One region of the Nonomuraea sp. CA-141351 genome, then DNA from elsewhere that is predicted to be linked to it. Evidence: riboswitches for the same ligand, from Rfam matches in the RefSeq annotation. Region 1 holds a riboswitch; the other holds the start of a gene.

Region 1 (7,539 bases):
GCCAGCCCTGCACCATGTGCACGGGGGCGATCCAGCGGTCCGGGCTCGGCCGCGTCGTGTTCGCCCTCTCCGAGGAGCAGCTCACCGGCCTCAAACCGGGTGGCGGCTGGCCGCATGTGCCGCATGAGGGCCCGGGCCTGTATGAGGAGGCGCGCGTCCCGGTCGAGGGGTACTACCAGTGAGCCTGGCTCTCGGTCAGGTGTCGCGGTGGTAGCGGAGGCGGACCTCGGCGGCGAGGGTCTCGTCCTCGTGCTCCAGCCCGTACGACCACACCCGGCCCGCGTCGTCGTCGCGTCCCCGTAGCGGCAGGGTCCGGGCCAGGAGCTCGATGGCCAGGGCGCTGGTCTGCGGATCCGCACCGTACTCGACGCTCTCCGCGAACTCCGCGCAGGCCAGATCCAGATGTACGATCCCGAGCTGGACCCGCAGCCCCGGCACCTCCTCGGGCGGAGCGACCTCGAGGGCGTCCATGAGCACGTCGGCCGCCGCCCCGGGCTCCCCCTGCTCCAGCAGCAGGCCGGCCAGCTGCTGGGCGGCGTGGGCGCCGACGTACGGGTCACCGGCCTCCATGGCGGCGCGCAGCTCCTCCTCGGCCTCGGCCGGGTTGCCGGAGCCCACGGCCAGCCGGGCCAGCGCGAGGTGGGCCAGCGGCACGTATGTGGCCGTACCGACCCCCAGGACGGCCTGCCAGGCGGCCCTGGCCTGCTCGGGCCGCCCCTCCCGCTCGAACCCCTGAGCCAGGTGGCAGGCGGCCTGGGCGGCGTATTCCGGGTGTCCGGTGGCCAGCGCGGTCCTGGCGGCGGCCCTGGCGGCCTCCACGTCGCCGCGCTCCTCCAGCACCACGGCGAGCCCGACGGCCGCCTGAGCCCGGTCGGGACCGTCGGGGTCGGCGACCAGCTCGGCGAGTATGGCGGCGGCGCCGTCCAGGTCGCCGCTCTCGGCCAGGCGGCGGGCGATGTCGAGAGGCGGGGTCTCCAGCTCTGAGGACGTCAAGAGAGCTCCTTCTGGCGACGGTCGCACCGAGCCTAACGACTTCTGTCGATCATGTCTGCTCAGTTGACGCGGATGGACTGACCGGCTTCGGACGCCGCCCCGCCTGATCTCCTAGTCCTCGTACGCCTCCAGCGGAGGGCACGAGCACACCAGGTTGCGGTCACCGTACGCCTGGTCGATCCGCCGCACCGGCACCCAGTACTTCCCGTCCCGCAACGACGGCACCGGATAGGCCGCCTCGGAACGCGAGTAGGGGTGCCGCCACTCGTCCGCGCTGACCGACTCGGCCGTGTGCGGCGCGTTGCGCAGCGGGTTGTCCGTCTTGTCGTACTCGCCGGACGCCACCTTGGAGATCTCCCCGCGGATGGCGATCATCGCGTCCACGAACCGGTCGAGCTCCCCGAGGTCCTCGCTCTCCGTCGGCTCGATCATCAGCGTCCCGGCGACGGGGAAGGACATGGTGGGCGCGTGGAAGCCGTAGTCGATGAGGCGCTTGGCCACGTCGTCCACGGTGACCCCGGTCTCCTTGGTGATCTGCCGCAGGTCGACGATGCACTCGTGGGCCACCAGCCCGCCGCGCCCCGTGTAGAGCACGGGGTAGTGCGGGGCGAGCCTCCTGGCCAGGTAGTTCGCCGACAGGATGGCCTGCTCGGTGGCCGCCGTGAGCCCCTCCGAGCCCATCATCCTGATGTACGCCCACGAGATCGGCAGGATCCCCGCCGACCCGTACGGCGCCGCCGAGACGGGCCCCACCGGCGTGCCGTTGTGCAGCGGGTGGCCGGGCAGGTAGGCAGCCAGGTGGCCGCGTACCGCGACGGGGCCGACGCCGGGACCGCCGCCCCCGTGCGGGATGCAGAACGTCTTGTGCAGGTTGAGGTGGGACACGTCGGCCCCGAACTCGCCCGGCTTGGCCAACCCGACGAGCGCGTTGAGGTTGGCCCCGTCCACGTAGACCTGGCCGCCGGCGTCGTGCACCTTGGCGCACACCTCGGTGATCGTCTCCTCGTACACTCCGTGCGTCGAGGGGTACGTCACCATGATCGCGGCGAGCTGGTCACGGTGCTTGTCGATCTTGGCGTCGAGGTCGGCCAGGTCGACGTTGCCGTCGGAGTCGCAGGCCACGACCACGACCCGCATGCCCGCCATGATGGCGCTGGCCGCGTTGGTGCCGTGCGCCGAGGACGGGATGAGGCAGACGTCGCGCCCGTCCTGGCCGTTGGCGCGGTGGTAGGCGCGGATGGCCAGCAGCCCGGCGAACTCCCCTTGCGAGCCGGCGTTCGGCTGGATGGAGACGCGGTCGTAGCCGGTCACCTCGGCCAGCCAGTCCTCCAGCGTGCCGATCAGTTCCCGGTAGCCCTCAGCCTGCTCGTCGGGCGCGTACGGGTGGATCGCGGCGAACTCCGGCCAGGTGATCGGCTCCATCTCGGTGGTCGCGTTCAGCTTCATCGTGCAGGAGCCGAGCGGGATCATCGAGCGGTCGAGGGCGATGTCCTTGTCCTGAAGCTTGCGCAGGTAACGCAGCATCGCGGTCTCGGAGCGGTGGCTGTGGAAGACCGGGTGGGTCAGGTACGCCGACTCGCGCGGCAGCGAGGCGGGCAACGCGTCGGCGTCCAGGTCCACGTCGGTGCGCTCGATCCCGAACGCGGCCCACACCTTGGCCACCTCGGCGGCCCCGGTCTTCTCGTCGCAGGAGATGGACACGTGGTCGTCGTTGGCCTGCCAGAGGTTGACGCCCCGCTCGGCGGCGGCGGCGACCACGGCGGCGGCCCGGCCGGGAACGCGTACGAGCACGGTGTCGAAGAACTCGGGGTGCACGACCTCCAGCCCCGCCTGGCGCAGCCCTCCCGCAAGGGCCACGGCGTGCCGGTGCACCCGGTGGGCGATCCCGCGCAGCCCCTCGGGGCCGTGGTAGACGGCGTACATGCTGGCGATGACGGCGAGCAGGACCTGCGCGGTGCAGATGTTGCTGGTGGCCTTCTCGCGGCGGATGTGCTGCTCGCGGGTCTGCAGGGCCAGCCGGTAGGCGGGGTCGCCGTCGGCGTCCACCGACACACCGACGAGCCGCCCGGGGAGCTGGCGCTGCAGGCCCTCGCGTACGGACATGTACGCGGCGTGCGGCCCGCCGAACCCGAACGGCACCCCGAACCGCTGCGAGGACCCGATCGCGATGTCGGCGCCCAGCTCGCCGGGGGCGGCCACGATCGTCAGGGCCAGCAGGTCGGCGGCGGCCACGACGAGCGCGCCCGCCTCGTGCGCGGCGGCGGCCACGGCGCGGAAGTCGCGCAGCCGGCCCGACGCGCCCGGGTACTGCACGAGCACGCCGAAGCACTCGGGCAGCTCACCCTCGAGGGAGTGCTCGACCAGCTCGATGCCGAGGGGCTCGGCCCGGGTGGCGAGCACGGCCTTGGTCTGCGGCAGCGCGTCGGCGTCCACCACGAACACGTCGCTCTTGGACTTGCCCGCGCGGCGGGCCAGCGTCATCGCCTCGGCGGCCGCCGTGCCCTCGTCGAGGAGGGAGGCGCCCGCGACGGGCAGGCCCGTCAGGTCGGAGACGACGGTCTGGAAGTTCAGCAGCGCCTCGAGGCGGCCCTGCGAGATCTCCGGCTGGTACGGGGTGTAGGCGGTGTACCAGCCCGGGTTCTCCAGCAGGCTGCGGCGGATGACGGCGGGCGTGATCGTGTCGTAGTAGCCCAGGCCGATCATCGAGGTGAGCACGCGGTTGCGCCCGGCCAGGGCGCGCAGTTCGGCGATGGCCTCGGCCTCCCCGACGGCGGCGGGCAGATTGAGCCGGTCCTTGGCCCTGATGGCCTCGGGAACGGCCACGGCCACCAGATCCGCCACGGACTCGAAGCCCACGGTCTCGAGCATGCGCTGCTGCTCGGACTCCGACGGGCCGATGTGCCTGGATGAGAACGGCGGGGCTGACAGGTCGGTCATGAAAAGTGCCTCCCGAGGCTATGGAGACCGGCGCCAGGGCGCGGGCGAGTGCCGGATCTCCCCCTCTGTCAGCGCGGCGGGACCGCGACCTGAGAGCTTCACCCCGAAAACGGGGCTTGCACCGTCGGTGAGACGCGCCTGGCCGGTGCGCCTGCTTTCCAGAGTTGCCTCGCCCGAGCGGTACGGGATGCCTGAGAGATTCCGGGGAGGGTTGCTCCTTCGGCGCCCCGGGACCCGTAGGCCCGGAGACTCTCCCGCACGGGGTCGTCAGCCTTGCTGTCCTAGATTACAACCCTATCCGTTACGGGCGAATTTCCACGACAGGGCGTGATTAGTCCGCCCGCGCGTAGGGGGCCCCGTTCGGGGGCCCACGCGGGCGGCGGGGTTCGCGCTCAGCCCATGCGCCGCGCGCGGCGGCGGCGGGCGAGTTCGTCAGCGGGGTGGTCGGCCGGGACGGTGTCCTCGACCGCTGCTCTTTCCCCCGGCAGCTCCGCGAGGGATCCCTCGACCTCACGCCAGACCCGGCCCAGCGCGATGCCGAACACGCCCTGACCGCCCTGCAGCAGATCGATCACCTCGTCGGCCGAGGTGCACTCGTAGACGCTGACGCCGTCGCTCATGAGCGTGATCTGCGCGAGGTCGGCGACCCCGCGGTCACGCAGATGCTGCACGGCCGTGCGGATCTGCTGCAGCGACACCCCGGTGTCGAGGAGCCGCTTGACGACCTTGAGCACCAGGATGTCTCGGAAGCTGTAGAGCCGCTGGGAGCCTGAGCCCTGCGCGGCTCTTATCGTGGGCTCCACGAGGCCCGTGCGCGCCCAGTAGTCGAGCTGCCTGTAGGTGATGCCGGCCGCCGCACAGGCCGTCGGCCCGCGGTATCCGATGTCGCCTGGCAGCGACGCCGGCTGCTCGTCGAAGAGCAGACCCTGCTCCCCGGCACGCTGCCGCGCGCTCTCGCGCCGCACCGGATCTTCCTGGCCGGCTGTCTTTCCCTCGCCGCTGCTGACCGCCACGCGGACCTCCGGCTTTCTCTCATCCCGTGGCCTGATCTGGGGGTTCGTAAAGGGCGACCACGGGTTTCACTTGCACCGTAGGACCGTGACCATGCTCAGTCAACGATCCGGCTCGGCGCGTCGTGAAGCGTAAATGCACCGAAATACCTACCCCGCCCTGCCGAAGTCTTCGGGTGTGATCGTGTCAAGGAACTCCCTGAACTTCTCCACCTCGTCCTCCTGGTCATCCGGGATGATGACCCCGGCCTCCTGGACGACCTCCTCGCTGGCGAAGATGCGTGCTCCGGTGCGCAGGGCGAGCGCGATCGAGTCGGACGGCCGCGCGCTCACCTCCACGCCGTTGGAGAACACCAGGTCGGCGAAGAAGATGCCGTCGCGCAGGGCGACGATGTTGACTGCTCGCAGGCCTACGCCCAGAGCGCTCAGCACGTCTCGGAAGAGGTCGTGGGTGAGCGGCCGCGGAGGTGGCTCCTCCGCTTGGGCCAGAGCGATGGCTGTCGCCTCGGTCATGCCAATCCATATAGGAAGGAACCGCTCCCCGTGTGCCTCCTTGAGCAAGACGATCGGCTGATTTGTGGGCATTTCTACTCGAACGCCCACGACCTCCATCTGCAACACGGGCTGCTCCGTATTCCTGACCGGTCATCCGGCACAGTTATTTGGCTCGTCGCTTCTGCTGACTGGCTACTGCAATTCAACGTAACACCCGGCGGGCATGGAACGCGCCTCCACCTCCCAGCTCGACTGGGTCTCAGCGCCCCAGAACGGACCGGATCCCCGACCGCACAAGGGATGCGTGCAAATCGAGCAGGAGTGCGGAAAGCTCCCTGGCGGCCTCGTCCGCCTCTCCGATGGCGCCGGGAGCCCGCCGTTTGAGTATGGGGGCGACGGTCTGCTCGACCAGGCCGCACTCGCGCTCGGCCGCCGCCTTGACCGCGCGCAGATGGCGGGCGTGCAGGCCGAAGCGGGCCAGGGCGCCGACGCTGCGGGCCACGTTGAGCGCCTCCTCGTCGTAGCGCCTGGCCACCGGGGCGAGCAGCCCGTAGTCCTCCAGCTCGGTGAGCGTCTCCTCGTCGATCCCCGCCGCCTCGAGCAGCTCGGCCCGGCTGAGCCGGACCTCCCGCTTCTCCTGCACGGCGCGCGGGCGGCCGAAGCTCTCCGCCATCCTGTCCTTGATCACCCGCAGCGGCAGGTAGTGGTCACGCTGCTCGGTCAGGATGAAGCGCAGCTGCTCTACGTGCAGGTGGGTGAACTTACGGTAGCCGGACGGGCTGCGCTCGGGCTCGATCAGCCCCTCACCCTCCAAGAACCGGATCTTGGAGATGGTCACGTCGGGGAACTCGCCCCGCAGCAGCGCGAGCACCTCCCCGATGCTCATGTGCGAGCGAGCCGCCTGTGCGCTCATGCGGCCTCCCTCGGCGGCCCCATGAGCTCACATGGGGCTGTGCGTGCCGGTCGCTCGCTCCGCTCGCTCATGCGCCGGCGTTGGTCCGCATCAGGAAGACGAGGCGGAACTTGCCGATCTGCACCTCGTCTCCGGAGTGCAGGGGGACCTCCTCGATGCGCTCCCTGTTGACGTAGGTGCCGTTGAGGCTGCCCACGTCGCGCACGGAGAACTGGCCACCACGGTGCCGGTAGAACTCGACGTGGCGACGGGAGACCGTGATGTCGTCGAGGAAGATGTCGCTCTCCGGATGGCGCCCGGTCGTGGTGAGCTCCTTGTCGAGCCGGAAGCGACTGCCCTGGTTGGGGCCTCTGGTCACCGTGAGCAACGCCGAACCGGGCGGCAGCTGCTCGACGAGGGCCCGCTCGGCCAGGAGCATGTCGCCTGTCTCAGCCTCGTACGCCTCGATTCCCGCGATGGAGATCGTCGATGTGGTGTCCCCGGAGACCTCGGGCCTGGTCAGCGGTGACCCACAACGGGAACAGAAACGGGCATCCTCGGGGTTGGCGTGCCCGCACTGCGTGCAGTAGACGCTCGGCATCGATCGGCTCGGCCTCCTACCGCGAAGACGCGGCGACGGTGCTCTAGGGCGCGCCTCGCTTCGCTTTTTCAAGTTTGCGAATGCCGCAACATACGCTGATCAGCGGCAAAGGTCAAGGCGGGGCACTGGACTATGGTTTGGACGCAGACAAAGTTACCGTCGCCCCGCCCCGTGGTCCATGCCGCCGCGCGTTTCTACATTACGATCTTGCGGCACTGAACGCGCACACTGTGAGTAGCGTTCTTCACCAGATTCATCGCCAGAGACCGTTCCATCACTCTCTGTGAGAGTTGATCAACCGGCGGCCTGCTCGACGATACGAGCCCACCGCTCGAGCAACGCCTGCGCGCTGTCCATGTCGTTCGCCTCGGCCCACAGGTCGGTGACGGGCTCGCTGGCGGCGGGCAGCACCAGCACCCAGCTCCCGTCGTCGCGGGCCACGCGCACGCCGTCGGTGGTGTCGATGCGGTGGCCATCCTGCTCCGCCTCGGCCGTCTCGATGACCGAGCGCATGACGGCGCCCTTGGCCGCCCACGGCGTGGGCACCGTGCGCTTGAGCATCTTCACCTCGGGGATCCTGGCGTCGATCTGGCTGAGCGAAAGGCGGGTGC
Region 2 (7,539 bases), 3.4 Mb from region 1:
GCGCCCGTCTTCGCAGGCTCAGCTAACACTCGCGCCTCACGCCCATTCGGAGCGCTAAACTATGTGCGGCCCGCTTCCGCGGGAGCTGCGCGGGCGTGGCGAAATGGCATACGCGGCAGGTTTAGGTCCTGTTGGTGGAGACACCGTGGGGGTTCGAGTCCCCCCGCCCGCACACTTATGCACTGGATCGGCCTCTGTTTCGCCCGGCAAAAGTCGCCGTTTGCGAGTGGCAGTTCGGGCACAGCAGTCTCAGGTTCTCTCGCCGATTGTCGAGTGGATTGCCGTTGATGTGGTCCACCTCCAGTGTCAGTGGTTTCCCTTGCCACGTGCCTCCGGTTCCGCACTTGACGCAACGCGCCGGTACGCCGATCTCGTCCAGAGCTCGTCGCAGCACCGCGCCTGGAGTGCGGCTCGCCCTAAGAGGGCGCTGCACGAGAACGGCGGTGGGGTCTCTGCGGGGCTTGCTCATTACCGAACTGGTGATCTCGCGTTCGAAGTGTGCCGTGTCGATGGCATAGCGCGCGATGCTCCGGAGGAGACGCCGCCGATTCGTTTCGCTGACGGGCAGGCCGAGACGGCGCATCATCGACGCCACCGATCGGGATTCTTTCGCCGCGGATCTGACCTCGTTCTCGTCCAGGCGGAGACGCCGGAAGCCGGTGGGCTCGGCGATGTCGAAAGACCGGAGCTGACGGCGGACCTCTTCCCGTGACCTCCCGCTCTCGGCCACGCCAAGACGCCGCAGAATTTCCCGCATGCTCTTCGCGCCCTTGGCCGCCTCTTCAAGGGCGCCGCGCTCGAACTGCTCGGGCAGCGCGCCCCATCGACGCCCGGGAGCGTGGGAGAAGTGCGATATGTCAATGCCAAGAGCTTGGATCCGGCGGTCTGATATGCGAATGTGCCCCACCGCTACGGGTGATATTGAGGTGGTCGAGAACTTCGTAGACGCTCGTCGATGCCGCCGCTGCCGCGGACAGGATCTCGAGGGAATATTTACTTCGCGATGTGCGACGGAAATGGCTGGTGTCGATGCCGAGTGCGGCTATTTTCCGGCCCAGGCTCGCCCGCCGGCCACCGGAGTTTCTCAGGCCCAGCAAGGACAGGACCTCGGTCATCGACCGAGCCTGACGCACGAATCGGGCCAGTTCTTCGGGGCTGGGATCGATATTCGGCATGGACGTAGCCTACGGCCGGGGACCGACACTTTCGGGAAATCGGTCCTGCCCGTTCTCGCTAATCGGCTATTTCCCGAAATGGCCGATTATTCAGCACTCGATCACGTTCACGGCGAGTCCGCCCCGCGACGTCTCCTTGTACTTGTCCAGCATGTCCCGGCCCGTGTCCCGCATGGTCTTGATGGCCTTGTCGAGGGCCACGAAGTGGCGGCCGTCGCCGCGCAGGGCGATCCGGGCGGCCGTGATGGCCTTGTTGGAGGCCACCGCGTTCCGCTCGATGCACGGGATCTGGACCAGCCCGCCGATCGGGTCGCAGGTCAGGCCCAGGTTGTGCTCGATGCCGATCTCGGCCGCGTTCTCCACCTGCTCGGGCGTGCCGCCGAGGACCTCGGTAAGGGCGGCCGAGGCCATCGAGCAGGCCGAGCCGACCTCTCCCTGGCAGCCCACCTCGGCGCCCGAGATCGAGGCGTTCTCCTTGAACAGCACGCCGATGGCGCCCGCCGTCAGCAGGAAGCGCACCACGCCCTCCTCGTCCGCGTGGGGGATGAAGCGGGTGTAGTACGTCAGGACCGCCGGGATGATGCCGGCTGCGCCGTTGGTGGGGGCGGTGACGATGCGGCCGCCCGCGGCGTTCTCCTCGTTGACCGCCAGCGCGAACAGCGTCACCCAGTCGATGGCCTGCAGCGGGTCCTTCTCGGCCGACTCGGACTGCAGGCGGCGGTGGAGCTGGTTGGCACGGCGCTTGACCTTGAGGCCGCCGGGCAGGACGCCCTCCTTGGTGATGCCGCGACGCACGCACTCGGACATGACCTCCCAGAGCCGCAGCAGGCCCGAGCGGATCTCCTCTTCGGTGCGGCCGAACGCCTTCTCGTTCTCGAGCATGAGCGCCGAGATGGACAGGCCCGTGTTGGAGCAGTGCTTGAGCAGCTCTTCCCCGGTGGTGAAGGGGTAGGGCAGGACGGTGTCGTCCGGCTTGATGCGGTCGGCGCCGGTGGCCTTCTCGTCCACGACGAAGCCGCCGCCGACCGAGAAGTAGACCTTCTCCCTCAGCTTCTCGCCATCGGCCGTGTACGCGGTGAAGCGCATGCCGTTCGGGTGCTCGGGCAGCGAGATCTTGCGTTCGAAGACGAGGTGCTCGCCCACGACGAAGGGGATCTCGTGCGTCCCGTACAGCTTGACCGTGCCCGACTCGCGCATCCCGGCCAGCCGGGCGTCGATGGAGTCGACGTCCACCAGCTCGGGCTTCTCGCCGGAGAGGCCGAGCAGGACCGCCTTGTCGCTGCCGTGGCCCTTGCCGGTCAGGCCGAGCGAGCCGTACAGGATGGCCTCGACGCGCGTGACCTGCGAGAGCAGGCCGTCGTCGTGCAGCCCGCGGGCGAACTTGTGCGCGGCCGCCATCGGGCCTCCCGTGTGGGAGCTCGACGGGCCGATGCCGATCTTGAAGAGGTCGAAGACGCTGATCGCCATTGATGTGCGCCCTTCATGCAGGGCCGGGGCCCGCGAGGGGCCCCGGCTGGTGGATCAGGATTCGCCCGAGGTGAGCGCCGTGTACTCCTCGGCGGAGAGCACGTCTTCGGGCTCGCCTTCGACGCGCACCCTGAACATCCAGCCCTCGCCGTACGGGTCGCTGTTGACCAGGCTCGGGTCGTCCACGACGACCTGGTTCACCTCGACGATCTCACCGCCGACGGGGGTGTAGATCTCGTTCACCGACTTGGTGGACTCCACCTCGCCCACGGAGTCGCCCGCCTCGACGGTCGAGCCGACCTCGGGGAGCTGCACGTAGACGACGTCACCAAGTGAGTCGGCGGCGAAGGCCGTGACGCCGACGGTCACGGTGATGCCGTCGTCGAGGCCCGCCACCCACTCGTGCTCCTTGGTGTAGCTCAGGTCGTCAGGGATGTTGCTCACTTGTTCCTCCTGTAGAAGGGCAGCTCTACCAGGTCCATAGGTTCTTGGCTGCCCCGGATGTCCACGGCCAGGCCTGATTCGACGCCGGCGTCCACGTAGGCCATCGCGATGGGCCTTCCCAGGGTCTGGGAGGGCGCACCGCTCGTGACCTCGCCGACTACGGCGCCGTCCTTGGTGACCGGGTAGCCGTGGCGCGGCACCCGGCGTCCCCGCGCGACCAGGCCGACGAGACGGCGCCGCGGCGTGTCGTCCTTGACCGCCTCGAGCGCCGACCTGCCGACGAAGTCGCCCGGCTTGTCGAATTTCACCACCCTGCCCAGCCCCGCGTCGAATGGGGTCAGTTCGACGCCGAGTTCGTTCCCGTACAGCGGCATGCCTGCCTCGAGCCGGAGGGTGTCGCGGCTGGACAGGCCGGCGGGCTTGAGCCCGTACGGCTTGCCCGCCGCCATGAGCGCGTGCCAGAGCGGCACCGCGTCCTGATTGGCGACGAACAGCTCGAACCCGTCCTCGCCGGTGTAGCCGGTGCGGGCGATGAGTGCCTGCCGCCCGTCGACCAGCCCGGGCAGGCCCGCGTAGTACTTGAGCCCGGCGAGGTCGGCGTCGGTGAGCGTGGCGAGGATCTCCTGGGATCGGGGTCCCTGCACGGCGATGAGTGCGTACTGGTCCGAGCGGTCCTCGACCACCACGTCGTACGCCTTCGCACGCTCTTTCAGCTCATTCCCGACTTTTTCGTAGTTCGAGGCGTTTGCTACGACCATGAACTCCGCGTCGCCGAGCCGGTAGACGATGAGGTCGTCGAGCACCCCGCCGCGCTCATTGACGATCATGGTGTACCTGGCCCGACCGGGCACCAGCGCCGACAGGTGGCCGACCAGCGCGTAGTCGAGGGCCTCACCGGCCTGCGGCCCGGTCAGGAAGATCTCCCCCATGTGCGAGAGGTCGAACAGCCCGGCCGACTGGCGAACGGCGTTGTGCTCCGCGGACTCGCTCCCGTACCGGAGCGGCATGAGCCACCCCGCGAAGTCGGTGAGCGTGGCGCCGAGGCTCTCGTGAACGTCTCGTAGCGGTGTGGGTCGGGACATTTGTCGCACCTCTGGACAGGATCGGATGCCAGCATCCTCCCCCTCTGTCATCGATGCCTGAGAGCTTCGCCCGAGTTTTGCCGGACTTTCACCTTCGGCGAGGCCCCACAGGCCTGCTTTCCAGAGGTCACCATTGGCCGTGCGGTCCTTTGCCTTGAGAGGTTTGCGGGGAGGGCTTGCTCCTTCAGGGACCCTGACCGGCTGTCAGGGCGCTCTCCCGCACGGTTATGCCGGTGATGTCCGCAAGCCTAGTGGTGTGATGGCGGTGTTGTCGCGTTCTGGCCCCTCATGAACCGCTCCGGGGGTCGTGACGTCGAAAGGGTATGAATCGGCGAACAGCGGCTTTCGGCTTGGTTGCCTCCCTGGCCCTCGCGAGCTGTGGCACCTCGCACGTCGCTCGCGGCGGCCGCCCGGCCGTCAGCAGGCGGCGATGAGGGCCTCGAAGAGCGCGCAGTCCTCGGCGGCCTCCGGGTGCCACTGCACGGCCACGGCGAAGGGGGCCGAGTCCAGCTCGACCGCCTCGATCGTGCCGTCGCCGGCGGTGGCGGTGACGGTGAGGCCGGGCGCGAGGCGGTCGATGGCCTGGTGGTGATAGTGGGGGACCGTCACGGGGTCGGTGCCCAGCGCCTTGGCCACGCGGGTGCCGGGGACGGCGGTGACGGGCAGCGGGCCGAAGCGGCCGGGCGCGGGGGAGTGGCCCGCGTGCCCGACCACGTCGGGGAGGTGCTGGTGGAGGCTGCCCCCGAGGGCGACGTTGAGCACCTGGAGCCCGCGGCAGATGCCCAGGTACGGCAGGCCCGCGTCGAGGGCCGCAGTGAGAAGGGCAAACTCCGCCTCATCGCGAAATTTGCGGATATAGCCGGTTTGTGCCCTAGGCGACTCGCCGTACCTCGCCGGGTCGATGTCCCCGCCACCGGCCAGGATGAGCCCGTCCAGGCGGCCCACGATCCGCGCGGGCTCGCCGGCCGGCGGCAGCACGACCGGCTGCCCGCCGGCGCGTACGACCTGCTCCACGTACATGTACGGCAGAAGCGCCACGGTCATGTCCTCCCAGACCGTGAACTTCGCCGGCTCGACGTACGACGTGATGCCGATGACGGGACGCTGCACGATGACCCCCAGAGCTAGAGCGGCGTGACGTAGGCGCCGGAGATGCCCCCGTCGACCAGGAACTCGCTGCCCGTGATGAACGACGCGTCGTCGCTGGCCAGGAACGCCACCGCCGCCGCGATCTCCGACGCCTCGGCGAAGCGCCCCACGGGAATGTGCACCAGCCGCCGCTGCGCCCGCTCCGGGTCCTTGGCGAACAGCTCCTGCAGCAGCGGCGTGTTCACCGGCCCCGGGCACAGCGCGTTGACCCTGATGCCCTCCCTGGCGAACTGCACGCCCAGCTCGCGCGTCATCGCCAGCACCCCGCCCTTGGACGCCGTGTACGAGATCTGCGAGGTCGCCGAGCCCATGACGGCCACGAACGACGCGGTGTTGATGATCGAGCCCTTGCCCTGGCGCCGCATGTACGGGATGACGTGCTTGCAGCAGAGGTAGACGCTGGTCAGGTTCACCTCCTGGACCCGGCGCCAGGCGTCGAGGCCGGTCTCCAGGATGGAGTCGTCGTCGGGGGGCGAGATGCCCGCGTTGTTGAAGGCGATGTCCACGCTGCCGTAGGTGTCGAAGGCGGTCCGGAACATCCCGACGACGTCGTCCTCGCTGGTCACGTCGGCCTTGACGAAGAGGCCGCCGACCTCGTTCGCCGCCTTGACGCCCGCCTCCTCGTCGATGTCCACGCAGACGACCTTGGCGCCCTCCTCGGCGAACCTGCGCGCGGTGGCAAGCCCGATGCCGCTGCCCGCGCCGGTGATGACGGCCACCCTGTCCTGCAACCGCTGCACTTGATTCACTCCCATGAGATGAAGACGTTCTTGGTCTCGGTGAAGGCCGCCAGGGCGTCCGGGCCGAGCTCCCTGCCGAGTCCGGACTGCTTGAAGCCGCCGAACGGGGTCCAGTAGCGGACCGACGAGTGCGAGTTGACCGACAGGTTGCCCGCCTCGACCGCCCTGGCCACGCGTAGCGCCCGCCCGACGTCGCGGGTCCAGATGGAGCCGCTCAGGCCATAGGGGGTGTCGTTCGCGATCCGTACGGCCTCGGCCTCGTCCTCGAAGCGCACCACGGACACGACGGGCCCGAAGATCTCCTCGGTGAACGCCGGGTCCGTCACGCCGGGCGTCAGCACGGTCGGCGGGAACCAGTAGCCCTTGCCGTCGGGGCAGGACCCCTGCAGGTAGGGGGTGCCCTGGACGAAGCCGCGCACGCGGTCGAGGTGCTCGGCGCTGATCAGCGGGCCCATCTCGGTGCTCTCGTCGAGCGGGTCGCCGACCTTGACGCCCCGTACGGCCGTCGCGAGGCGCTCCATGAACTCGTCGTACACCGCGGCCTGGACGAGCAGCCGGGACCGGGCGCAGCAGTCCTGGCCGGAGTTGTCGAAGACAGCATAGGGGGCGGTTTTCGCCGCCTTTTCGAGATCCGCGTCTGCGAAGACGATATTCGCGGACTTGCCGCCCAGCTCCAGCGTGACCCGCTTGACATGCTGCGCCGCCTTGGCGGCTATCTCCTTGCCCACCTCGGTCGAGCCGGTGAACACGATCTTCGCCACGCCGGGATGCTCCACCAGGCGGGCCCCCGCGACCTCCCCTGCCCCAGGCAGGACCTGGAGCACCCCCTCGGGGAGGCCCGCGGCGAGGGCCAGCTCGGCCAGCCTCAGCGCGGTCAGCGGGGTCCACTCGGCCGGTTTGACGATCACCGTGTTGCCGGCCGCGAGCGCCGGGGCCATGCCCCAGGACATGATCATCATAGGGAAGTTCCACGGCACGATGACACCGACGACGCCCAGCGGCTCCTGGAACGTGATGTCCACGCCACCGGGCACCGGAATCTGCCTGCCGTGGTCGCGCTCGGGGGCGCCGGCGTAGAAGTGCAGCACGTCACGCACGTTGCCGGCCGCCCAGCGGGCGTTGCCGATCGGGTGCCCGGCGTTGGCCAGCTCCAGCCGCGCCAGCTCCTCGCCGTGCTCGTCCACCAGGTCCGCGAACCTGCGCAGCAGCCGCGCCCGGTCGCCTGGCGAGACCTCGCGCCAGCTCTCGTACGCCTTCCTGGCACGCTCCACGGCCCGGTCGACCTCGGCGGCGTCGGCCAGCTCGACGTCGGCGACGACGTCCTCCGTCGCCGGATTAACGATCTTCATGCGCCCCATTCACATCCGCTCGAAACCACGGAACAGCTCCCAATCCGTCACTGCCGCGTCGAACGCGGCCAGCTCCACCCGCGCGTTGTTCGCGTAGTGCTCGACCACGTCCTCGCCGAACGTCTCGCGCGCC

The links. A riboswitch is a leader RNA that binds a small molecule or an ion and turns the genes downstream of it on or off. The one in region 1 is predicted to bind glycine.
Region 2: it holds a riboswitch for glycine, as region 1 does, so the genes downstream of both, gcvT (glycine cleavage system aminomethyltransferase GcvT) here and gcvP (aminomethyl-transferring glycine dehydrogenase) in region 1, are expected to answer to the same signal.

Annotation. Positions count from the first base shown of each region.
Region 1 covers NZ_CP191982.1:5,571,593-5,579,131, reverse strand. Annotated here, with positions in the region: gene ACQPWU_RS26280 (nucleoside deaminase) at 1-182, shown strand, start outside; gene ACQPWU_RS26275 (tetratricopeptide repeat protein) at 196-993, opposite strand; gene gcvP (aminomethyl-transferring glycine dehydrogenase) at 1,105-3,930, opposite strand; glycine riboswitch at 3,986-4,098, opposite strand; glycine riboswitch at 4,099-4,197, opposite strand; gene ACQPWU_RS26265 (MerR family transcriptional regulator) at 4,323-4,943, opposite strand; gene ACQPWU_RS26260 (bifunctional nuclease family protein) at 5,091-5,561, opposite strand; gene ftsR (transcriptional regulator FtsR) at 5,695-6,348, opposite strand; gene ACQPWU_RS26250 (FHA domain-containing protein) at 6,416-6,928, opposite strand; gene ACQPWU_RS26245 (sugar phosphate nucleotidyltransferase) at 7,223-7,539, opposite strand, start outside.
Region 2 covers NZ_CP191982.1:2,192,260-2,199,798, forward strand. Annotated here, with positions in the region: tRNA gene ACQPWU_RS10850 (tRNA-Leu) at 90-172, shown strand; gene ACQPWU_RS10855 (HNH endonuclease signature motif containing protein) at 176-907, opposite strand; gene ACQPWU_RS10860 (hypothetical protein) at 858-1,175, opposite strand; gene ACQPWU_RS10865 (L-serine ammonia-lyase) at 1,266-2,642, opposite strand; gene gcvH (glycine cleavage system protein GcvH) at 2,697-3,086, opposite strand; gene gcvT (glycine cleavage system aminomethyltransferase GcvT) at 3,083-4,168, opposite strand; glycine riboswitch at 4,301-4,398, opposite strand; gene ACQPWU_RS10880 (gamma-glutamyl-gamma-aminobutyrate hydrolase family protein) at 4,586-5,278, opposite strand; gene ACQPWU_RS10885 (3-oxoacyl-ACP reductase) at 5,293-6,057, opposite strand; gene ACQPWU_RS10890 (aldehyde dehydrogenase family protein) at 6,063-7,406, opposite strand; gene ACQPWU_RS10895 (glutamine synthetase family protein) at 7,416-7,539, opposite strand, start outside.